DNA from 3 places in the Vibrio sp. Y176 genome. Region 3 is predicted to be linked to each of the others. Evidence: riboswitches for the same ligand, from Rfam matches in the RefSeq annotation. Region 3 holds a riboswitch; each other region holds the start of a gene.
What was found. A riboswitch is a leader RNA that binds a small molecule or an ion and turns the genes downstream of it on or off. The one in region 3 is predicted to bind thiamine pyrophosphate.
Positions count from the first base shown of each region.

Region 1: linked by a shared signal. The riboswitch ahead of thiD (bifunctional hydroxymethylpyrimidine kinase/phosphomethylpyrimidine kinase) and the one ahead of thiC (phosphomethylpyrimidine synthase ThiC) in region 3 are both predicted to bind thiamine pyrophosphate.
Region 2: linked by a shared signal. The riboswitch ahead of thiB (thiamine ABC transporter substrate binding subunit) and the one ahead of thiC (phosphomethylpyrimidine synthase ThiC) in region 3 are both predicted to bind thiamine pyrophosphate.

Region 1 covers NZ_JAWOQS010000002.1:925,437-931,147, reverse strand. Annotated here, with positions in the region: gene R7O13_RS08350 (TldD/PmbA family protein) at 1-1,192, opposite strand, end outside; gene R7O13_RS08345 (TldD/PmbA family protein) at 1,192-2,577, opposite strand; TPP riboswitch at 2,889-2,996, shown strand; gene thiD (bifunctional hydroxymethylpyrimidine kinase/phosphomethylpyrimidine kinase) at 3,094-3,951, shown strand; gene R7O13_RS08335 (ABC transporter ATP-binding protein) at 3,941-4,696, shown strand; gene R7O13_RS08330 (ABC transporter permease) at 4,689-5,489, shown strand; gene R7O13_RS08325 (ABC transporter substrate-binding protein) at 5,537-5,711, shown strand, end outside.
Region 2 covers NZ_JAWOQS010000004.1:246,363-252,073, reverse strand. Annotated here, with positions in the region: gene R7O13_RS12295 (DUF2799 domain-containing protein) at 1-39, shown strand, start outside; gene ppa (inorganic diphosphatase) at 113-643, opposite strand; gene fbp (class 1 fructose-bisphosphatase) at 771-1,787, opposite strand; gene mpl (UDP-N-acetylmuramate:L-alanyl-gamma-D-glutamyl-meso-diaminopimelate ligase) at 2,100-3,458, shown strand; gene R7O13_RS12275 (flavin prenyltransferase UbiX) at 3,464-4,102, shown strand; TPP riboswitch at 4,140-4,276, shown strand; gene thiB (thiamine ABC transporter substrate binding subunit) at 4,349-5,341, shown strand; gene thiP (thiamine/thiamine pyrophosphate ABC transporter permease ThiP) at 5,383-5,711, shown strand, end outside.
Region 3 covers NZ_JAWOQS010000018.1:96-5,806, reverse strand. Annotated here, with positions in the region: gene R7O13_RS22640 (thiamine phosphate synthase) at 1-1,202, opposite strand, end outside; gene thiC (phosphomethylpyrimidine synthase ThiC) at 1,202-3,142, opposite strand; TPP riboswitch at 3,306-3,404, opposite strand; gene crcB (fluoride efflux transporter CrcB) at 3,465-3,848, opposite strand; gene R7O13_RS22625 (multicopper oxidase family protein) at 3,972-5,351, opposite strand; tRNA gene R7O13_RS22620 (tRNA-Trp) at 5,596-5,672, opposite strand.

The DNA of each region.
Region 1 (5,711 bases), on a different contig from region 3:
CGCGCTCTCCATCACGGCACAAGAAGCCACTCGCACCAAATGAGAAATCACCACTCACTGCATCCGCACCAGAATGGACACCTTGAAGCTCGACTAACTCTAGGTACTCTCCCGCTTTTACTTCTGATGCACTGCTGTTGCCTGTCGCAATCACTTTGTGATTCGCTGATACGTCTAAGCTCGATTTTGCACCGCGAGCGGCACTTGCCGTCGACACTGCACCCAAATAATTCGCTGTTTGGCTATTGTGCAATAGCGTATTCAGTTGGCCATTGGCGATCAACACATTATCTTGAGTAGCGAAGCCTTCACTATCAAAACTCGCGATTGCCATACCATTTGGCATGTAAGCCGTATCAGTAAAGGTAATTAAATCACTCGCAACACGTTGACCAAGCTTGTCACCCAGTGGCGTAATGCCTTTCATCGCGCTTACGCCAGAGAAAGCACTGCCGAAAGCACCGAATAAACTTGCTAGCGCATTAATGTGGAAAATAGCAGGGTAGTTACCTGTCGCAACCGGAGCACCTTCCAGAAGATCACGAGCAAGGTTGTAGCCACCTTCGATACAGTAAGCTGGATTCAACTCATCAAAACGGCGACCAAGTGACATTCTACCCGCCATTGACTGTTTGCCGTCTTTTTCAAACAAGGTATACGCGTAACAAGTGAACGAGCGCTCGAAGTGTTGACACAATGTGCCTTGAGTATTGGCAATGATCAGTTGTGTTTCGCCATCGCTGTAACCATTGTAAGGTGCGCTAGAAGCGTGAGGCAGAGCCACTACGCCTTGCTCAAGTGCGAGAGACAGTTCAATTTTTTCATCAACCGAAGTTGTGTCTTCTTGAGCAATCTCAGCCACGTCAGTCGTGATTTGGCTGTTCACACAACTAATGGTCTGATGTTCATCTTGCTTGGAAAAACGAGCGCTTTGCAGTGCATTAGTCAGCATCAAATCTAAGCTTGGTTGTTCTAACGACTCAGAATAGCTCGTTGCAACACGCGCATCTTTCACAACACGAACACCCAGAACTTGGCTTGAGCTTACTTTGTACTCATCCAGCTTTCCTTGGTTCGCTTTCAAAGAAAAGCTACTGTTACGGTTTACAATGACGTCCGCTTCTGCACCTTGGCGTTTTGCTTCTGATAGGACGTAATCAACCGCATTAAGAAGTTGTTGTTCTTGGCTCATTAGTTACCGCCTCCTACCAGAATGTTATCTACTTTCAGCGTTGGCTGACCGACAGTTGTTGGTACTGAACCACTCACGGAACCACACATGCCCGGCGCAAGTGCCATGTCTTTGCCGACCATGCTGATTTCTTTCAACACTTTTGGACCCGTGCTGATCAGCGTTGCTGTTTTCAGAGGCTTGGTGATTTTGCCATTTTCAATGAGATAAGCTTCACGAACAGCAAAGTTAAACTCACCCGTACCCGGTTGAACCGAGCCACCGCCCATCTTCTTCGCATAGATACCACGCTCGATGCCTGCCAGCATGTCATCAAGTGAATGCTCGCCTTCTTCGATAAAGGTATTACGCATACGCGAGGTTGGTGCGAACTTGTAGTTTTGACGACGACCAGAACCCGTAGGTTCGTAACCTGTCTTCATGCCACCCATTTTATCGACCATAAAGCTGGTTAGCTTACCGTCTTTGATCAATTGGGTGCGCTGAGTCTTCATGCCTTCGTCATCAACATGAATCGAGCCCCATTCGTTGGTCATGGTGCCATCATCGACTGCATTCACCGCGGTGTGAGCAACCATTTCGCCCATCTTGTCGTGGAATACTGAAGCTTTCTTCGCAACCGAAGTGGTTTCTAGCAAGTGACCACACGCTTCATGGAAGATAACGCCGCCAAAGCCGTTACCAATTACCACTGGCATTTCACCCGATGGACAAGCATCAGCGCCAAGTTTTACCAACGCTTGTTGCGCGATAGTTTGACCTAGCTCTTTCGCATCAAGCTGTTCACTGAACTCCCAGCCAGCAAGAGCACCAGGACCTTCCATACCAGAAGACTGCTCATTACCTTTTTGCGCGACAGTGTTACCAGCAACACGAATGTAGTGGCGAGTATCGTCAACGTGTAGGCCTTCTGAGTTGAAGATAGACACTTGTTGCTCGCGCTGAAGAACGCTGCCAATAAACTGGCTGATATGCTCACTCTCAGCACGTGCGGCTTGGTCAACTTTCAATAGAAACGCGATTTTTGAATCTAGGTTAGCATCCTTACTTAGCGACATGCGGCAACCATGTTGGATTGGGTAGCGGTTCAAATTCAAAGAACCCGCTGACGCGATTTGCTCACGCTTGTCTTTTGCAGCAAGCAGCGAGGTTACGCGCTTTAGTTCGGCTTCATCTGTGCTGTTGGTGTAACCGTAAAGCACCTTATGACCGAAAAAAAGACGAATACCGATACCAAAATCGATACCCGAGTTAACCTTGTCCACCTCACCAGATGCGATCTGGACAGTGTTGGTTTGGTGATGTTCAACGAATAGTTCAGCGAAATCAGCCCCCAAAAAGAGCGCATGATCGATCACTGACTTCGCTGTTACAGAATTAAGCATGAAGTCTCCTTGCTCGATGATCGTCTTAGCCATCCTAATTAACTGTGAAAAAGTTCAACAAAGTTAAATTGGCAACACGTTAAATTTTAACAGTTTTTTAACCTTGTTTTGTGCTAATCCTTGCTTAACGAGACCACGATTATTTATTAAATATTCCAGGTTCTGCTCATTCACCAGAGCGTTGCACTAGTAAATTCCACCCAGCAAACCATTTAGGTGCTTACTTTATCACTCACCTCGCATAATTGAATACTCATTATAATTACGCTCAAAAAACGTATCCCTTCCGCAATGGTCCTGCTATCATCCGAACGAAATAGTCGGGGGGCCACACGACAAGTGTTGGCTGAGATCGAAATTCGAGACCCGTTGAACCTGATTCAGTTAGCACTGACGTAGGGAACTATGCACACTTTGCCTTTCGTCGCCCCTCTTAGATAAGCGATAGCGATCGAAAAATCGATCTATCTGCAACGGTCAAAGTCAGTTCCTATACGTCTTGTAGTAGGAGCGACCATGACGCAGCAATCACAACCTCATTCACATCAAACGCCAGCCTTGCCTACCCCTATCGTATTGACCATCGCGGGTTCAGACAGTGGTGGCGGTGCAGGTATTCAAGCCGACATCAAAGCGATGTCCGCAACCGGCAGTTTTGCTTGCTCGGTAATCACGGCGATTACTTCGCAGAATACCCAAGGCGTTTCTGCGATTTTCCCCATTCCTCTCGACCATGTAGAGAGCCAACTTGATGCAGTATTTACCGACCTCAACATCGTTGCAGTCAAAGTGGGCATGCTGGCCGATTCCAACATCCTCAAAGTCGTTGCAGACAAAATTAAACAATACCAGCCAAAACACCTCGTGATTGACCCTGTGATGGTGGCCACCAGCGGCGATCTATTACTGGAACAGTCGGCAATCAGCACTTTAAAAGAAGAATTGATTCCGCTCGCAGACATCATTACCCCTAACCTACCCGAAGGCGCAGCATTGACGGGTAAGCCAATGCCTCAATCAGAATCTGAAATGAACGATATGATTACCGACCTTCGTGCGCTTGGCGCCAAAGCTATTCTGCTCAAAGGCGGTCACCTTGAAGAAAATGAAAACAGCAACGATCTGCTTATCATGCAAGACAGTGCCGAGTTAATTAGCGCCAAGCGATTTCCAACCAAAAACACTCATGGCACAGGCTGTACACTGTCTTCCGCCATTGCGTCTTACCTTAGCCAAGGCAACAACCTACACAAAGCGGTGCACCTTGGTAAGCAGTACATCAGCCAAGCTATCGCACACGCTGATGAATTGGATGTCGGTAAAGGTCACGGCCCTGTGAATCACTTCTTTGCGGGTCATACCTATGTTCGCTAACGCGATTGGCATTCAGCTTTCCGATGCTAGCCTGCGATACAAAGATAGCCAAACACCGACTTTAGCAGGAATGAACATGACCATTCCCGTCGGTAAATGGACGGTATTACTCGGACGAAGTGGCTGCGGGAAAACCACAATATTGCGTTACTTAGCTGGCCTACTGGATGACCAAGTTGACTGGCATGGCGAACTCATCACAACGGATGGCGCTGCACTGCATGACCGTATCGCTTACATGGCTCAGCAGGATTTATTGCTACCGTGGTTGAATGTGTTAGACAACGTCTGCCTCAGTTCTCGATTTTCTCAAGTGCAAGCACCAGAGCAAAATAAACAACGTGCACTGACTTTACTCAGCCAAGTGGGACTCGCCGATTACGCGGATGCTAAGCCAGCTCAACTATCTGGCGGCATGAGACAGCGTGTTGCCCTTGCTCGCACTCTGATGCAAGACAAGCCTCTAGTTCTGATGGATGAGCCTTTCTCTGCACTGGACGCGGTTACTCGCCATAAGTTGCAAACCTTGTCTGCCGAGTTACTGAAAGATAAAACCGTTGTTCTTATTACCCACGACCCACAAGAAGCGGTGCGATTAGCTCACCAACTCTATGTACTGCAAGGCACGCCTGCGCAAGCTCAGCACTTGGTTGTTCAGGATTCCAAGCCACCACGAGTTCTCGATGGAGAGTGCGCCGCGCTTCAACAAGCGATTTTGGATCAATTGGAGAAAGACTATGAGTGATATGACTCAGTACAACTCCGTTTCGGCACGTATTAGTAAAAAAGAACGCGTGACCCATCCGGCTCTGCGCTTAGTTATCAGCACAGCGGTGATCTTGGGATTGTGGCAGTTGGTTGTGGTGGTATTCGACATGCCAGGCTTCATCTTACCTTCACCAATTGAAGTGCTGGATAGATTGGTCACTCGTTACGATGTCTTGCTCAAACATACTTGGGTTACCGCGCAAGAGATCTTACTTGGCTTGGCGCTTGGATTATCGATGGGTTTGCTGTTCGCATTGCAAATGCTGATGTTCGAGCCGCTGAAGCGTTGGTTATTGCCTATTCTGATTGCTAGCCAAGCGATCCCTGTGTTCGCCATCGCGCCAGTGCTCATGCTTTGGCTCGGTTACGGCATTGCATCGAAAGTAGTCATGGCGGCGATCATCATCTTTTTCCCCGTCACCACATGTTGCTACGACGGCTTACGTAATACACCAACAGGTTACCTCGACCTTGCCAAGACCATGGGCGCGTCTAAATGGCAGTTACTTCGTCATATTCAATTGCCAGCCGCCCTACCAACTTTAGCCTCAGGCATTCGTGTTGCCGTCGTTATTGCGCCGATTGGAGCAGTGGTCGGTGAGTGGGTAGGTTCAAGTGAAGGCTTGGGTTATCTGATGCTCCAAGCTAATGCTCGCATGATCATTGATGAGATGTTTGCGGCGCTGTTTATCCTAGCCGTGCTGTCTATCTCACTCTACTTCATCACCGATAAATTATTGAAAAAAGCCATCCCTTGGGAAAGCAAATAATTACAAAAAATAACCAAAGAAAATTGGGAAAGAAAAGGAAGAACCCCGTGAATAAAAACAAACTTATGAGCGCTGCTGCTCTACTCGCTTCAGTGGTATCAATCAATGTGCTTGCAGCAGAAAAAGAGATGACACTGATGTTGGATTGGTTCGTCAACCCAAATCATGGTCCTATCGTGATTGCCAAAGAGCGTGGTTACTTCAAAGAACAAGGTTTGAAGG
Region 2 (5,711 bases), on a different contig from region 3:
GACGCTGGACGAATGTCTTCAGCAGGCGCACCTATCTAGTTGACACAGGTAAGATGAAAGCAAAAGAGCTGCCCTAGAGCAGCTCTTTTTAGTTTTGTATCAGCAGTGATGCTTATTTTTTCTGAGCGCGCTCGTAAGATTCTAGGATTTCAGCTTTGGCGGCAGCAACATCTGCCCAACCATCCACTTTCACCCATTTGCCTGCTTCAAGCTCTTTGTAACGCTCAAAGAATTGCGTGATCTGCGCTTTCAGTAGTTCTGGGATATCGTCCACATCTTGGATGTGCTCGTACTCTTTCGAGATTTTTGAGTGGGGAACCGCAAACACTTTTGCATCTTCACCCGATTCATCTGTCATCTTCAAAACGCCAACAGGGCGGCAGCGAATGACTGAACCTGGCATGAGTGGGTATGGTGTTGGTACCAATACGTCGACTGGGTCGCCATCAAGAGACAGGGTATTGTTCACGTAGCCATAGTTGCATGGGTAGAACATTGGTGCAGACATGAAACGGTCGACAAATACAGCACCAGAGTCTTTATCTACTTCGTACTTGATTGGATCTGCATTTGCAGGAATTTCGATAACGACATAGATATCTTCAGGCAGCGACTTGCCTGCTGGTACATGGTTTAAGCTCATTAGAATATTCCTTTTCATTAACGATGAATCACACAAAAGCGGTTTCATCTGATGATAAATTCGCGTTTCACTTTAGCGACAAAAACGCGGCAGGTAAACACCTGCCGCGTTGGACAAAGGTCTGAAATTATTCTTCGTCGCGGTGCAGTTCAAGGAACTCTTCAACTTTGCGAACCATGTTCTTCGAACCTACAAAGAAAGGTACACGCTGGTGCAACTCAGTAGGCTTGATGTCCATAATGCGATTCACGCCGTCCGATGCAATGCCCCCAGCTTGCTCAATGAGGAATGCCATAGGGTTACATTCGTAAAGCAGGCGTAGCTTGCCTTGTGGGTGGCTTTGTGTGCTTGGGTAAAGGTAGATACCACCTTTCAGTAGGTTGCGGTGGAAATCAGCAACCAGCGAGCCAATGTAGCGAGAAGTGTATGGGCGACCGTCTTCTGGCACGTTTTCTTGGCAGTACTTGATGTACTTCTTCACCCCTTGAGGGAAACGAATGTAATTACCTTCGTTGATGGAGTAGATCTTACCATCATCAGGAATCATCATGTTTTCATGAGAAAGACAGAAGCTGCCGATAGATGGGTCGTAAGTAAAGCCGTTTACGCCGTTACCAGTTGTGTATACCAACATGGTGGAGGAGCCGTAAATTACGTAGCCCGCAGCCACTTGTTTGTGACCAGGTTGTAGGAAGTCTTCTTCAGTTGGTGGAGTACCGATTGGAGAAACACGACGGTAAATCGAGAAGATAGTACCAACAGAGACGTTCACATCGATGTTAGAAGAACCATCAAGTGGGTCCATCAGTACTACATATTTGGCGTTTTGGTTGAGTTCTTTATTGAACGCAACTGCTTCGTCTTCTTCTTCACTGGCAACGCCACACACTTGATCACGAGCTTCAAGCGCGGCTTTGAACTTATCGTTCGCGTAAACATCGAGCTTTTGCTGATCTTCACCTTGGACATTTTCCGTGCCTACAGCACCAGTGATATCACCGAGACCCGCTGCGTTGATTTCGCGGTTAACGATTTTTGCAGCTAAACGAATGGAGGCTAAAAGGGATGATAGATCACCGCTAGCGTGGGGGAAATCCGCTTGTTTTTCGACAATGAACTCGCCTAGGGTGCGCAGTCCTGACATGGTTAATCCTTACATTTTCATTTCATTGGGGGTAGTGCGCAAGTGAGCATCTCTTTATGGATGTTAAACGATTGCGCTGGATGTAAGTTTAAGTCGCAGATCTTTTTAATGGTAATGAAGTAACTGTTTGAGATCTCAATTTATTTGTAGACTTGTTTGAGGGATTCATCAGTAAGCAAGAGGTTGTACAGTCTGTGTTCAACCTTGTCATATTTGTGAAAGGGACTGCAAGAAGAAGGCTAAAGTCACTCGCTTTTCAGGCGGTAATCGCGATAATGAAAGCATTAAAAAACGCATTACAAGGTTTAGCTTATGCACATTCATATCTTGGGTATCTGTGGCACATTTATGGGCGGCGCAGCGATTCTAGCGCGCCAATTAGGACATAAAGTCACTGGTTCTGATGCCAACGTTTATCCGCCAATGAGCACACTGCTTGAGTCTCAAGGTATTGAAATTATTGAAGGCTTTGACCCGTCTCAACTCGACCCTCAACCAGATCTTGTGGTGATTGGTAATGCGATGAGCCGTGGCAACCCTTGTGTCGAGCATGTGCTCAACACTAACATGCGTTACACCTCTGGCCCGCAGTGGCTCAACGAGTTTTTGCTGCATGATCGTTGGGTATTGGCGGTATCGGGTACACATGGGAAAACGACCACGTCGAGCATGCTTGCCTGGATACTTGAAGATTGTGGTTATCAACCGGGTTTCTTAGTCGGTGGGGTACTCGGTAACTTCGGAGTGTCTGCTCGTTTGGGTGAAAGCATGTTTTTTGTCGTTGAAGCGGACGAATATGACAGTGCTTTTTTCGATAAGCGTTCTAAGTTTGTGCATTACCATCCTCGCACTTTAATCATGAACAATCTTGAGTTTGATCATGCCGACATCTTCGATGATCTAGAAGCGATCAAGCGCCAATTCCATCATTTAGTGCGAACTGTACCGGGCAATGGATTGATCTTAGCGCCGAGGCAGGATCAAGCGTTAGCGGATGTATTAGAGCGTGGTTGCTGGACTGAAAAACAGTTCTCTGGTGAGAATGGTGACTGGCAAGCGCACAAATTAGTGCTTGATGGCTCAAAATTTGACGTTGCGTTGCAAGGTGAGAAGGTTGGTACCGTCGAATGGAATTTGGTGGGTGACCACAATGTGGATAATGCGCTGATGGCAATCGCTGCTGCACGACATGTTGGAGTCACTCCGGATCTTGCTTGCCAGGCATTAGGGCGTTTCATCAATACCAAGCGCCGTTTAGAGCTGAAAGGTGAAGAACAAGGTGTGACGGTTTACGATGATTTTGCGCATCACCCAACGGCAATTGAACTTACTGTCGGCGGTTTGCGTAACAAGGTAGGTGAAAAACGCATCCTTGCTGTGTTGGAGCCGCGTTCTGCCACCATGAAGCGAGGTGTACACAAAAACACACTTGCAGAGTCACTACACAGTGCAGATGAAGTCTTCTTGTTCCAGCCAGATAATATCGAGTGGTCTGTGCAAGACATTGCCGACCAATGCACACAGCCAGCGTTTGTCGATGCGGATATAGATAACTTTGTAGCCAAGATCGTCGAACGTGCGCGACCAGGTGACCAAATTCTAGTCATGAGCAACGGTGGCTTTGGTGGTATTCACGGAAAACTTCTTGAGCAGTTAAAACAAAAAGCCTGATTGATATGCAAAACAAAACACAACCCTCTCATAAAAAAGCCATCACGTTGGCATTAACGGGTGCTTCTGGTGCTCCCTACGGCCTTCGTCTTTTAGAATGCTTGGTTGCGGCGGATTATCATGTCTACGTTCTGATTTCTTCGGCAGCTCGTGTTGTGATGGCAACCGAGCATAATCTTAAGCTACCAAGTGGCCCAGAAGCGGCGCAGCAAGCATTGGTAGAGCACCTGAACTGCAATCCCGATAACATCACCGTTTGCGGTAAAGATGACTGGTTCTCACCGGTTGCGTCTGGTTCTGCTGCACCAAAGCAAATGGTGGTTTGCCCATGTTCTGCGGGAAGCGTTGCAGCGATTGCGCATGGTATGTCAGATAACTTGATCGAGCGGGCCGCTGATGTGGTAATGAAAGAGCGCGGGCAGCTGTTGCTCGTGGTTCGCGAAACACCATTTTCAACGCTACATCTGGAGAACATGCACAAACTGTCGCAAATGGGCGTCACCATCATGCCAGCAGCTCCAGGCTTCTATCATCAGCCAAAGAGTATTGAAGACTTAGTGGATTTTATGGTGGCGAGAATTCTTGACCACTTAGGTATTGAGCAAGGTTTGGTGCCTCGTTGGGGTTATGACCAGCGCTCGTGAGCTGATTGTGTAACCACTCAAATACCTTTACAATCCATCCAACTCATCGGGGAGCAAACCCATTTAGCATTGAGTCAATCAATGCATTGGGGCGCTGAGACCTAAGTGTTTAACTAGGGACCCGTATTACCTGAACCAGATAATGCTGGCGTAGGAATTGAGTCTGGATATTGGAAGTCCTTAATAGCCGCCTCAAACCCTGTGCCGCTCAACTTATTTCTCTGAAATACTCATGGAGAGCGAGCAGTGAAACCCACTCTAAATCTGATTGCCCTAGCTGCAATCACCTCTACTTCAGCGTTTGCCGCTGAAAACACATTAACCATCTATACCTACGACTCTTTTGCCGCAGATTGGGGGCCGGGTCCTAAAATCGAGCAAGCTTTTGAAGCAAAATGTGGCTGTGACGTTAACTTCGTAGCGTTGGACGATGGTGTGTCGATTCTGAATCGTCTTCGTCTTGAAGGCGGTAATAGCAAAGCGGACATCGTATTAGGTTTGGATAACAATCTGATGGCAGAAGCGAAGAAAACCGATCTGCTTGCCGAGCACAATGTGGATACGGCTAACACAGTGTTACCAAACGGTTGGAGTGACACGACGTTTGTACCGTACGATTACGGCTACTTCGCGTTTGTGTACAACAAAGAGAAACTGGCTAATCCGCCGAAAAGCATGAAAGAGCTGGTGGAAACGCGCGACGATCTGAAAGTGATTTACCAAGATCCGCGGACTTCAACGCCGGGCCAAGGCTTAATGCTATGGATGAAATCTATTTATGGCGACGATGTGACGCAAGCGTGGCAGAAGCTAGCGAGCAAAACCGTAACGGTCACGAAAGGTTGGTCTGAGGCGTATTCTATGTTCCTCAATGGTGAGTCCGATTTAGTGCTTTCTTACACCACTTCACCTGCGTACCACTTAATTGCGGAAAACGATTCGAAGTTTGCTACGGCGAATTTTGCTGAAGGCCACTACATGCAAGTTGAAGTAGCCGCCAAAGTGAAAGGGGCAAAAAATTCAGAACTTGCTGATCAATTTATGAGTTTCATTTTAAGTGATGAGTTCCAATCGGCGATGCCAACGGGTAACTGGATGTACCCAGTCACTGACGTTGAGTTACCTAAAGGTTTTGAAACTTTGAGTGTTCCAAGCAAGTCGTTGAGCTTTAGTGCTGATGAAGTGGCAAAAATGCGTAAGTCTTGGATTCGCGAATGGCAAAGCGCATTGACGTTTTAGCTGACGTCCCAATCCTCATCTGAATGAGATAGGTTTTACCTTTGAATTCTGTTCCAAAAATAGGTTTAGGGGTCGCGATGATCATCGCGACCTTTGTTATTTCTGCCCTAGGTGCTTTGATTGTTCAAGCCCCTTCACTTGATGTGTCTGTGGTATGGGGCGACCCGTACTATCAACATGTCACCAAGTTCAGTTTCTACCAAGCGTTTCTTTCCACATTGCTCAGTGTTGGCTTTGCCATTCCAGTAGCGCACGCACTTTCGCGTCGCCAATTTATTGGTAAATCATTACTGCTTAAGCTGTTTGCATCGACACTGGTTTTGCCGGTTTTGGTTGGTGTTTTTGGGCTGTTAGCGATTTATGGCAACAG
Region 3 (5,711 bases):
GTCGGAAAGCCAAGCACATAGTCACTACCTGCTTTGTCTTTTGCGGGACGGAAAACCAACTCTGTGTTTCCGTAAGGAATGCTATCAATCAGCTTTTGATAAAGAGACAAGCGCACCAAACCTTGTGGTTTCGATGGCATCTGTTTTGTGGTGGTTGGGAAAATATGCCCTAGCGCGATGTAACTAGGATGAATTTGTACGATGCGCAGTAGCTCATAATAACCATGAGTAGAAAGACCAAGACAAATGCCGGCTTTAGTTAGCTGAGCCAAATTCGATTCTTCTATGTCTTCTTGTCCTAGGTGAACACCATAAGCGCCATGCTTGATTGCCAACTGCCAATAGTCATTGATGAACACTTGTGCTTGATACTGACGACCTAGCTCAATTGCTCGAATGATCTGTTGTTCTAAATCGGCTTGTTGTGGGTTCTTTATTCGCAGTTGAATAGTGTTGATGCCTAGTGGCAGTAGACGCTCAATCCAAGCAACATCATCAACGACTGGATAGAGCCCTAGACTTTGCTTAGTTAGAGTTGGAAAGCTAACGCTCTCACCTTGTGCAGACCAACCAACTTGAATACCTAGTCGGTTATCCTCCAGTACAGGTGTGGGGAAATCATCAAATTGGTCAGCCCACTGAGTAGATCTTCCCTCGTTAAGGTTGCCATTCAACAGTGTTTCACGTGAAACATTCGCTTGTTGAGTTAGCATTCCTCGAGCAAGTGTTAACGCATCTTCGATAGGAAAATCGAGTACTGTCAGCGTTACTATCCAAGCAAGGTGATGTTCAGGATCGAACATTGCGTTGAGTTTGGACTTAACGGAAAGCGCTCTCACTTCGTTGTTAATTGGGTGACGCCAGATATCAAGCTGAAGCACTTTCTCCTTTTCATCGGATACATGCGTATCAGCAATGCCAATATAAATCGCTTTCGACGGTTGCTTAGCACACGCTTCTACCGATAAAGCAGAGCGGTAATAGAGCACAAATGAACTCTCATTCTCAGAGTCATAACCATTAATAAGATCTGTCGTTATGCGTGTGGTCTGTTGGTCGCGAACAAGCTGAAGACATTGAGTTGGGCTCACACCCAACTCAATGTCTTCTATGCTAAAACCCTGTTCTTTCGCCAACAACAAACATTGCTGAACTAAACCTGTCAGTTCAATCAACGATGACGGAATAAGGATTTTGCTCATTAGTCACTTACCTCGGCATGTGCTGCTGGGTGGTATAGCTCGGAACCTGACTCTCTAAATTCTTGCGATTTCTGACGCATCCCTTCAAGAGGATCATCTAGCATTTTAATCGAGATAGCTTGGTCCGCAGCAACTTGCTCAGTGTCTTTCGCGTACTCTCGTACCTCTTGCGAAATCTTCATCGAGCAGAACTTTGGTCCGCACATCGAACAGAAGTGAGCAACTTTGCCGGACTCTTGAGGTAAGGTTTCATCATGGAAAGTGCGCGCGGTATCTGGGTCGAGTGACAAGTTGAATTGATCTTCCCAGCGGAACTCGAAGCGAGCTTTAGAAAGCGCATTATCACGAACTTGAGCACCTGGGTGCCCTTTCGCTAAATCAGCGGCGTGCGCAGCAAGCTTATAAGTGATCATGCCTACTTTCACATCTTCTTTGTTTGGTAAGCCAAGATGCTCTTTAGGAGTGACGTAGCAAAGCATCGCACAGCCATACCAACCAATCATGGCAGCGCCGATGCCTGAAGTAATATGGTCGTAACCAGGAGCGACGTCTGTCGTCAGTGGGCCAAGCGTGTAGAATGGTGCTTCATGGCAGTGCTCCAGCTGCTCTTCCATGTTCTCTTTGATCATATGCATTGGAACATGGCCAGGACCTTCGATAATTACTTGTACGTCGTATTCCCACGCAATCTTGGTTAACTCACCAAGGGTACGAAGCTCTGCAAATTGCGCTTCGTCGTTAGCATCGGCCACCGAGCCAGGACGCAGACCATCACCGAGAGAAAGTGCGACATCATACTTAGCACAGATTTCACAGATCTCTCGGAAGTGGGTATATAAGAAGCTTTCTTGGTGATGCGCTAAACACCATTTCGCGATGATAGAACCACCACGAGAGACGATGCCAGTAACGCGTTTTGCAGTCATTGGCACATAACGAAGTAGTAAACCGGCATGGATAGTAAAGTAGTCAACGCCCTGCTCTGCTTGCTCAATCAGGGTATCGCGCATCACTTCCCAGTTAAGGTTTTCCGCAACACCGTTCACTTTCTCAAGCGCTTGGTACATTGGCACGGTACCGATCGGAACCGGACTGTTACGTAGAATCCACTCGCGAGTTTCGTGAATATTGCGTCCAGTAGAGAGATCCATAACGGTATCGCCACCCCAGCGCGTCGCCCACACTAGTTTCTCTACTTCTTCTTCAATCGAAGAAGTGACCGATGAGTTACCGATGTTGGCGTTCACTTTGACCAAAAAGTTACGTCCAATGATCATTGGTTCGGATTCTGGGTGGTTGATATTAGAAGGGATAATAGCGCGACCTTCGGCGACTTCTTTACGCACAAACTCTGCAGTAATGTCCTTTGGTAGGTTCGCACCAAAGCTTTGACCCGGATGCTGTTGATTCAGCACTTCATCGCGATACTTGGCACGCCCCATGTTTTCACGCAGCGCGATATATTCCATTTCTGGGGTAATAATACCTTTGCGAGCATAGTGCAATTGGGTCACACAATGGCCATCTTTGGCACGTCGAATACGTGGTAGATTACCGTAACGAAGATCGTCTAGTGTTTCGTCTTCTAAGCGTTCTTTGGTGTACACCGAGCTTACTTCATCAAGTAGCTCAGTATCGGCACGCTCTTCAATCCACCCTTCTCTCAGCTTAGGTAAGCCGCTATAGAGGTCTATGGTGTGCTCTGGATCTGTGTATACACCCGAGGTATCGTAAACGCGTACTGGCTCATTAGGTTCGAAAATAGGCGCTTCTTTTGTGCCTCCAATAAGGCTATCAGCGAGTGATATTTCACGCATTGGCACACGAATATCTGGACGTGAACCTTCTACGTAGACTTTGCTTGAATTGGGGTACGGTTGTACCGAGAGTGTATCAATGAACTGTTTTGCTTCCAGTCTCGCTTGTTTGCGACTCGACATAGCATTTTTCCTTGCTTTGTTATACTAGATAAAAAGTAATTGGATAAAAATGCTTGGCGGATAGATGCGACAAGAGGAGTCAAATTAAGGCTAGTTAAAGCTTACGATATTTGCCTGTAACAACATTCGACTTTTGATAGGTCAACCAGAAAGAACTCCGGTGTGAATATCTTCTCTTGTTCCCTTCGCAGATTCTAATCTGATCAGGTTCAACGGATCCCGAATTAACGGTCTCAGCCTTATGGCACTCCGACAAGTGATGTCAGTATATAAAAACGGCTTGGTGAAACCAAGCCGACCTGTTCAATTTTTAACTACTTTGCTAGCTGCGCATCAATAATTGAAAGCCTATCCACGCCGCTGAAATACTTAACACTACATTCAACAATACGTTCAACCCCATCTTAAAGAAAGCGCCCTGCTGCATAAGCAACACATTATCCATCGAGAAGGTGGAAAACGTCGTTAGTGCCCCTAAAAAACCCAAGCCAATCACTTGTCGCCAAGGTTCCGTTGCCAAAAGTTCATTATCGAAAGCTGCTATCAATAAGCCCATCATAAATGAGCCAACAACGTTAACGGTTAACGTACCATATGGAAAACCACGCCCCAATAAAATGACACAAAGTTCAGAAATTAAGTAACGAGAACATGCACCAAATGCACCACCCAATGCAATAAAACCCAAAACGGATAGTTGTCCCATAATTCCCCCAGAAAAGTTAATGGCGACATTGTAATCAAATTTACGGCAATAGTGATTATACAATCTTAGAATTCAGCAAAGTATAGCGCTTAAAACTTATCAAGATTTTAAAAGTTACAGGAGTCACTTTACTTCAATGTATCCCATCAAACCCGTCTTCATATGTTCAATTACATGACAATGGTACATCCAACGCCCTGGGTTATCTGCAACAAATGCCGCTTTCGCACTGCCGTTTTTTCCAAGTAAGACCGTATCGGTATGAAACGGTTCGTCGAGTTTTTTGCCATCTAACTCAAGAACCGTAAATGTGTGTCCATGAAGATGAATAGGATGATGATATTGGGTGACGTTCTTTAGGTTGAAGATATAGGTTTTTCCAATCTCCAATGTTGAAAGCGGCGCTGGAATATTATCTTTGCTCATTCCCTCCCAAGCCCGTTTGTTCATCAGCCAGAATTGGGGGATCGCTTTGCCCGATTGATCAGCAGGAGTGATCGCCCCCTCCCACTCAAACACATAATCGATTTGCTCTGCATTTTTCAAATCGAGAGCTGGCACAGGGTTGAGAGGTAATAAAGGCAGTTTCTGGTTGTTCGACAGGTCAGACTCAACAACGTCAAACTCGCACAAAGGGAATGGGAAGCGTCCTTTCATTTGACGCACATAAACACGTTTTCCAGCCTTTGGAGCAATCAATCCGACATCTAACCTCATTCCTGGACCAATTTTATGCTGAGTGAGCTTATAAGGCGTTTTAACAGGGTTACCATCAATAGCAATAACCCAAGCCTCTGCACCTTCAATAGCGATCGGGTAAGTAATGGTGTTATCGACATTAGCAATTCTTAATCGCGTGGTAGCATTCTGCTTCAGCGTATAAACAGGTTCATGCACACCATTGACGCTACTCCACTCTCCGGGAGTCCCCATACGAGCGCTCAAGCGCGGTACCATAAGGTTCTTCCACTGACCTTGTTTGTCTAAATGCCAATGCTTTAGAACTATTTCCTGTTCTTCATCAAATAGAACAGGCTCAGCCTCTTCAACGATAATTAGCCCAACTAAGCCCATACCAAGTTGCTTAACGCTATTCATGTGGGGGTGATACCAAAACGTGCCTGCATCTGGCGGTGTAAATTCATAAACGAATGTTTCACCCGGCATGATAGGCGGATGGCTTAAGAAAGGTACACCATCCATTTCAATAGGGATTCTCAGACCATGCCAGTGAATTGTAGTTGGCTCTGAAAGCTTGTTGGTGAATCGGATAATAACTTTCTCACCTTGGCGACAGCGAATCGTAGGTGCTGGAATCGAACCATTAAACGCGAGTACGTCTGTGTTAAACCCTGGGACCAATTCTGCAGTAGAAGGCTCTGCAGTGATATCGTATATATTTTGCCCCTTATTAGTACTCCGAGATAGAGAACATGCGGGTAGAACGGTAAGTGCGGAGATTGCTAAGGATGATTGAAGAAAGCGGCGACGAGATATATCCATACATAGTTACTCATTAATCCAGAACGGTTGAGTGTAACTAAATATAAATAGTGATTCCCCTTTATTATTAAAATTTCGGGCCACTGATCATTACAGCTAACAGTAGTTTCGTTCGTTCAGTAGATTAAATGCTGCCAAAGTACAGCAGAAAGCCATACTTACGGGATAAGAGTCGAAATAAGCTGTAATAATGAGAAGAAACCAGATACAAAAAAGGCTCTGACCTAAGTCAGAGCCTGATATGTGGCAGGGGTGGAGAGATTCGAACTCCCAACACGCGGATTTGGAATCCGCTGCTCTGCCAATTGGAGCTACACCCCTATAGAATTTTCATATTCTAGATTTGACAAAACCTCGCAT